Regions from separate parts of the Pseudoalteromonas sp. 4NS20-0020 genome, predicted to be linked through region 1. Evidence: riboswitches for the same ligand, from Rfam matches in the RefSeq annotation. Region 1 holds a riboswitch; the other holds the start of a gene.
What was found. Region 1 has a riboswitch for lysine ahead of lysC (lysine-sensitive aspartokinase 3). Riboswitches for the same ligand answer to the same signal wherever they lie in the genome.
Positions count from the first base shown of each region.

Region 2: linked by a shared signal. The riboswitch ahead of dapA (4-hydroxy-tetrahydrodipicolinate synthase) and the one ahead of lysC (lysine-sensitive aspartokinase 3) in region 1 are both predicted to bind lysine.

Region 1 is NZ_BAAJMI010000003.1:196,144-199,562, forward strand. Features, by position in the region: gene nhaD (sodium:proton antiporter NhaD) at 1-996, shown strand, start outside; lysine riboswitch at 1,107-1,279, shown strand; gene lysC (lysine-sensitive aspartokinase 3) at 1,355-2,734, shown strand; gene AC27JL_RS08160 (4'-phosphopantetheinyl transferase family protein) at 2,887-3,419, opposite strand, start outside.
Region 2 is NZ_BAAJMI010000004.1:499,872-503,290, forward strand. Features, by position in the region: gene AC27JL_RS12845 (protein adenylyltransferase SelO) at 1-697, opposite strand, end outside; gene AC27JL_RS12850 (DNA-3-methyladenine glycosylase I) at 700-1,404, opposite strand; lysine riboswitch at 1,596-1,792, shown strand; gene dapA (4-hydroxy-tetrahydrodipicolinate synthase) at 1,921-2,805, shown strand; gene AC27JL_RS12860 (2,3,4,5-tetrahydropyridine-2,6-dicarboxylate N-succinyltransferase) at 2,821-3,419, shown strand, end outside.

The DNA.
Region 1 (3,419 bases):
TCAAAAGGGTTTATCGAAAATATTGTGCACAGAGTAATGCCAAGAAGTATTAGCGAACGCAAGCTGATGTTTTTGGTTGGGGTATTTGCCTTTTTGTTTTCGTCGGTTTCAGACAACGTAACGGCTACGTTAATATCGCTTGCTGTAGTTATGTCGTTAAAGCTACCGCCTAAAAAACTTATAAAATATGCCACACTTATTGTGTTTGGTGTTAACTCCGGGGGTGTGTCGTTAATTACCGGTGACGTAACAACCTTAATGATATTTTTAGATGGCAAGGTAACCATTGCTAACTTATTACTGCTTATTGCGCCTGCATTTATTAGCGTTATGCTGTTAGCAGCAATGCTAAGTATTGGCATGAAAGGGGATGTAACCTTTTCAAAGTCTGGAAAAAAACGCATAGAAAAAACCGATATCACCATTGCAGTTATTTTTGTATCTACAGTTATAAGCATACTTGCGCTGAGTGTAATTTACAGTGTACCGCCTTTATTAACTTTTTTATGTGGCCTATCAATCATGTTTTTAGTGGCGCAATTTTTAATGCGCAAAAAAGACATAAACAAAAATATTATCGACTACGTACGCGACATAGAATACGACACCTTACTGTTTTTCGTCGGGGTTTTATTATTGGTAGGTGCTTTAAAAGAGATTGGAATGCTTAGTAAGTTTACCGACCTTTACACCGTTATGGCGCCACAGTACGCTAACTACTTAATGGGTATTTTATCGGCTGGGGTTGATAACGTTCCGCTCACTGCTGCTTTACTAAAAGCTAATATAGTAATGAGCCAGCAAGATTGGTTATCGTTTACTTATGCAACCGGTGTTGGCGGATCTATGCTAATTATTGGATCGGCTGCGGGTATTATTGCTATGAGTAAAGTAACAGAGCTAACTTTTATGAGTTACTTACGTTTGTCGCTCTATTTGTTAGTAAGTTATACCGTGGGTTATGCGGGCGCTTATTACATGGGCGGGTTTGTTTAAGTTTTGCTTAACAAACCGCATTAAAACGCTTGACAGCTAGACGTCTAAACGTTAACTTTCAAACCCCACTTTATAGTGGGGTTTTGTTTTATTAGCCATTGGTTAATACAACATTCAGAAGAGGTGCGATACTTAGGTATTTAATGGTAGGTGACGAACGCCCATAACCATTAAAGAGGGAAGTACTCGCCGAGAAAACCAACGTTACGTCGATGTTGTTTTTCGGTTTATGGGGCTGAATCCTCAAAACTGTCACCAATCTAGGTGGAGAGCTTCTGGCAGTGGATTTACCTTCAAGCATTCACTTGCCAAGTTCTTCTTGTTTTATCGCGGTTTGGATACCGCAAAAGGAGACTAAATGACTACCCAATCAGTGCCGCAAACAGTATCGGACGTTAAATCAGATTACATCGTTGCCAAATTTGGCGGAACCAGTGTGGCTAACTTTGATGCGATGAGTCGTTGTAGCGAAATTATTGTTGCCGATAAAAGCGTGCGTATTGTTGCTGTAAGCGCCAGTGCCGGCGTAACTAATCATTTGGTTGCACTGTGTAAATCAAGCATCACCCCAGAGCAGCGCCAAGAACACATTGGTGGCGTGCTAGCCATTCAACAGGCAATCTTAGATGAATTATCGCTTGATGCCGATTTAGCAGTAGGTTTTAACGAAACGTTAAAAGCATTCCAAACGCTAGCGCTTGAAACACTGACAACTGATCAGCAGCACGATGAGTTACTTAGCTTTGGTGAGCGTTTATCGTCGTACTTATTTGCGCAAGTGCTGCGTTTAAAAGGCTTAAATGCCGATCGCTTTGATGTACGCCAAGTACTTAAAACAGATAGTCAGTTTGGAAAAGCAACGCCAAATGTAAGCGCAACAGCACAAGCTGCTAAAGAATATTTGATCCCACTGTTAGATGATAAAGTTATTGTAACCCAAGGTTTTGTTGGCAGTGACGAATTTGGACAAACAACAACGCTTGGCCGTGGTGGGTCTGACTACAGTGCCGCTTTACTTGCTGAGGCAATAAACGCCAAAAGTGTACATATTTGGACTGATGTTGTGGGTATTTTTAGTACCGATCCGCGATTATGTGTAAAGGCATCGCCCATTGCTCGCTTAAGCTTTGATGAAGCCGCTGAAATGGCTACCTTTGGTGCAAAGGTATTGCATCCAGCTACTATTTTACCTGCTAGCCGTAGTCATATTAATGTGTTTGTTGGTTCAAGCCGCGAGCCTGAACGTGGTGGTACGTGGATAGAGCGTGAAAAATCGCAGCAACCAGGAATTCGCGCGGTAACCCAGCGTAAAAATCAAATTTTGCTCACCCTTAAAAGCCCTGAAATGCTATTGGCTAGCGGCTTTTTAGCTCGTGTATTTACTATTTTAAGCGAGTTTAATATATCGGTTGATTTGGTAACTACGTCTGAAATTAGTGTAGCAATAACGCTTGATAATGCACCTAACGCGTCGCGCCCAGAGCTCGACCAAGCGTGTTTAGATAAGCTTGCTGAATTTTGCCATGTATCGGTTGAAAACAACTTAACACTGGTGGCACTTATTGGCTCTGAGATTCAACTTCGCCAACACGAAATGAACTTAATGCAGGTATTAAGTGACTTTAATATTCGCTTAATTTGTCATGGAGCAAGTAAGCACAACCTATGCTTTTTAGTCGAACAAAGTGAATCTGATAATGTGGTTCAGGCTATTCATAGCCGTTTGTTAGAAGCTTAACTAGCAATACCAATTCGCAATAATACTTAATCATTTTAGGGGCTAAAAGTGTCGCTATCTGCGTTAAAAAATTCTCATTTAGAACAACTAAATAACGAATTTTTTGCCTAGCTATCAACACGTTTATCTATACTCAAAATAGATCACTTAATTTAGCGGATTGGTATAAGCGAGACATCGGTTAACAAAAAGCACCGCCAGTCGGTGCTTTTTTTATGCACTAAGGTTAAATCAAACGTCTCTGTTTGTGTGTTTACTACTTGGCTGCTTGCGGCCAAGCCTACTAAGGTTAATTCGTTAAATACGTTGGGGCTAAGTAATTTGGCAATAGGGCGACCAGTTGCTTTAGCTAATGACTCTTTTAATGTCCAAATTCTAAAAAAGGTATTGGCTTGGCTTTGCGTATTGGGTTGAGACGTAATTAATGTAACTTCGTCTGTATGGTAAAAATGCTTGGCTAGTTTTTCAAACGGGCGCGTTAAGCTAATTTTTTCAAGGTCGAAGCCAAACGCCTCGCTTTCTAAATTTAAAGCAACCCCAACAAAACCATGTGAGTGCGATATACACGTATTAATAACGCACTCGTTAATATGCAGCTCTAATTTAGCTGTGGATTGATTAAAGCTTGTGTTAATGGCATTTAATGGCACATTTGAAAATTCAGGGAGGATGGATTTTACAAGCA
Region 2 (3,419 bases), on a different contig from region 1:
CGCGCATCCAATTAATAATCAAGTTCACTTGATTACTAATGACTGCTGTCAAAAAAGCGATATACCGCTCAGGGCCTTCACTCGTTATTTCAGGGTAATGGCGTTTAATTGCTAAATCAGCTAATTTTTTTAATCCCTCAGCATCGCCTTGGGTTGCTAAGTATTGAAACGAGCCAACACGAATATGGCTGCTCGCTAGGCGAGTAACAACAGCCCCTGGTTGAGGCGGATTACGGTAAACCGCTTCGCCGGTACCAACCACAGCCAAACAACGAGTAGTGGGAATACCTAATGCGTGCATAGCTTCACTCATTACGTATTCACGAATAGCAGGGCCTAATGCACATCGCCCATCGCCACCTCTAGAATACGGGGTAGCGCCTGAGCCCTTTAACTGAATGTCCCACAGCTGGTTTTTATCGTCATTTATAGCACCAAGCAGATGCGCTCGTCCATCACCCAAACGCGGCGAAAAGTGACCAAACTGGTGCCCAGAATAACCAAGCGCTACCGACTTTATTTGCTGTGATTCATTGCCTGCAAAGGTACTAGGACGCAGCTGCGGCTCAACACCTATATTAAACTGCTTTGCTAACGCTTCGTTCCACAAAAGCAGTTGCGGAGCTGCAACGCTTGATGGTTGATCTTCTATTGCGAAATTATCTGCTATGTCTGTGTATCTCGGCACTAGTTTCATGGTTAATTTCCTGACTGTTGACGTATACCTACGCGATTGTCACCCACACCATAGGCCACAATTAAACTTAGCTCTTGCATACTTAAACCACTTTGCTTTTGCATTTCGTTAAAAAATGCCTGCGCAGCAGTGAGTGATTTTTTAGTTTGCAGCCCACCATCAATAATTTTATGTGCCCTTAGGTAACTCTCTACATCTCGCGAAAGTAAAAAAGTGTCTTTGCCAAGTGCTCTTAAGGCATAAGGGCCTGTATTACCGCCTAATCGGGCACCGTGTTTTTTTAAATGCGCCCATAAACCAATAATATTATCTGTTGGCCACTGGGCAATAAACTTGCTAAAACTGCCATATTCCTGTGCTATTTCGTGGATCATGTAGGCATTTTCAGGAATTGTTTTCACTTTTTTATAATTACGAATAATACGCTCATCACTCGCTTTTTGCTCGAGCATATCGGGCGGCATCATTAATAGCTTATCAACGCTGAATTCCCAAAAAACCTCTCTAAAGCCCGGCCATTTGCTGTTTATTACCGACCAGTAAAAACCACTTTGAAAAACTTTTCGGGTAAATTCTTCAAGCCAATCGTCGTCACTTAACGTGCTTAATGCTTTTTTAGATAAGGGTTTTGCGAGTAATAACTTAAGCATTTTTTCAGAGCCTTTTCGCTCTACTGCTCGCTTATAAATATCGCTAAATTTTTCCATACTTATTAAATACCTCGCTGCTCATAGGATTAGTTTACGAGAAAAGCAGCCAATACGTAACCACCCACATTTTCGATGAACTAATCTGTACCCTGCAACTTGACACCTAGACGGCTAAAATGTTTTAATCGCCGCAATTACCCTATTTAAATTGTATTTTGTTAAACCTTTTGCGGTTAAACAAAATACAAAGGGCTAGAAGAGGTGCGTTATTCAGGTAGCGTATGTTAGGAGCGCAAACTCCAGTGAGCATACGTGAGGGGAATACCGCCGAGAGGTAAACGCTTTTGCGAAGCAATTACTTCGGGCGACTAGGTTGAATCCTAGCGACTGTCACCAATAGCTGTTTTAAAACAGCTTATTAGTTTGGTGGAGAGCTTCTGGTCTTAAATAATAAGGCCTTGCGCCCTATTATTTTAAGTCCATTCGCTCTTCGAATACTGTTCGAACGACGTTAATGCGGCTCACATCATACAGCCCCTTTAATATCTCGAACACCTTATAGGTTCGTAAGAGATGATCAATAATTTCAATTTAAACGACTACGCACTGTGGACAGCGCTTGTTACGCCGTTTGATCAACAAGGTAATGTTGATTACGACACGCTCACAACACTTGTTAGCGAACAAGAAGCAGCACACAACGGTATTTTACTGCTCGGTAGTACAGGTGAAGGCTTAGCCCTTACGCTTAAAGAGCAACAAGCGATTGTTGAGCATGTGTGCCAATTAAAACCCAGTGTACCGCTTATGGTTGCTGTTGGTGGTAGTAATTTAGCTCAACAAAAAGAATGGGTTAGCTACTGTAACCAATTACCTATTCACAGCTACTTATTAGGCTCGCCTCTTTATGCAAAACCAGGAGCTGTAGGTCAAACTCTTTGGTACGAAAGCTTGTTAAACGAAAGCGCGCATCCGTGTATGTTGTACAACGTACCTGGGCGCAGCGGTGTAAGCATTCCTATCGAAACCATTGAAAACTTAAAAGCGCACCCAAAACTGTGGGCCTTAAAAGAAGCCAGTGGCAACATCACCCAATTTGAAGCATACCGACAAGCCGCGCCTAATTTAGCGCTATACAGTGGCGACGATGCACTTATGCCCTACTTCGCACAAGCTGGCGCAAAAGGCTTAGTATCGGTTGCGGCAAACGCATGGCCAAAACAAACGCACGAGTTTGTAAAACGTAGCCTAAGCGGTCAACACCCCAATTTATTTGCTCAGTGGACTCGCGCTATTAATAGCCTATTTGCTGTAGCAAATCCTATTCCCGTTAAAGTGCTAATGCACCAACAAGGCCGCTTAAGTAGCCCGTTGTTGCGTCCGCCTTTAACGCATCTTGAGTTAACGCAAACCGATTGCATTACCACTGCAAACGACACCATTTTATCTTGGCATTAAATACAGGTTTTTATAATGAGCTGGTTAGAACTACTTAATAATTTAGAATCGGGCGCAGTACGCGCAGCATCACAAAACGAAAGCGGCCAATGGGAAGCTAACGTAGAAGTAAAACAAGGCATTTTAGAAGCCTTTAAAAATGGCACTAACACTGAGTTTGCAGGCGGGTTTGTTGATAAGCACAATCTCGCACCGCAAGAGTTTAGCACTGACGACGGCGTGCGTATGGTACCAGGTGGTTCAAGCGTTCGTCGTGGTGCCTACGTAGCTAAAGGCACTATTATTATGCCACCAGCGTACGTAAATATTGGTGCATACATCGACGAAGGCACGATGGTTGATAGCCACGCGTTAGTGGGCTCGTGTGCACAAGTAGGTAAAAACGTACATTTGAGCGCAGCCGTTCAACTTGGTGGTGTACTTGAGCCAATCGGGGCAAGCCCAGTTGTGGTTGAGGACGATGCGTTTATTGGCGCAGGTTGTGTCATTGTTGAAGGCGTAGTGGTTAAAAAAGGCGCGGTACTTGCACCAGGCGTGCGCTTATCTGCAACCATTCCGGTATACGACTGCGTTAACGAGCGTCAGCTAGATAAAGGCGAGCCAATTCCAGAGTA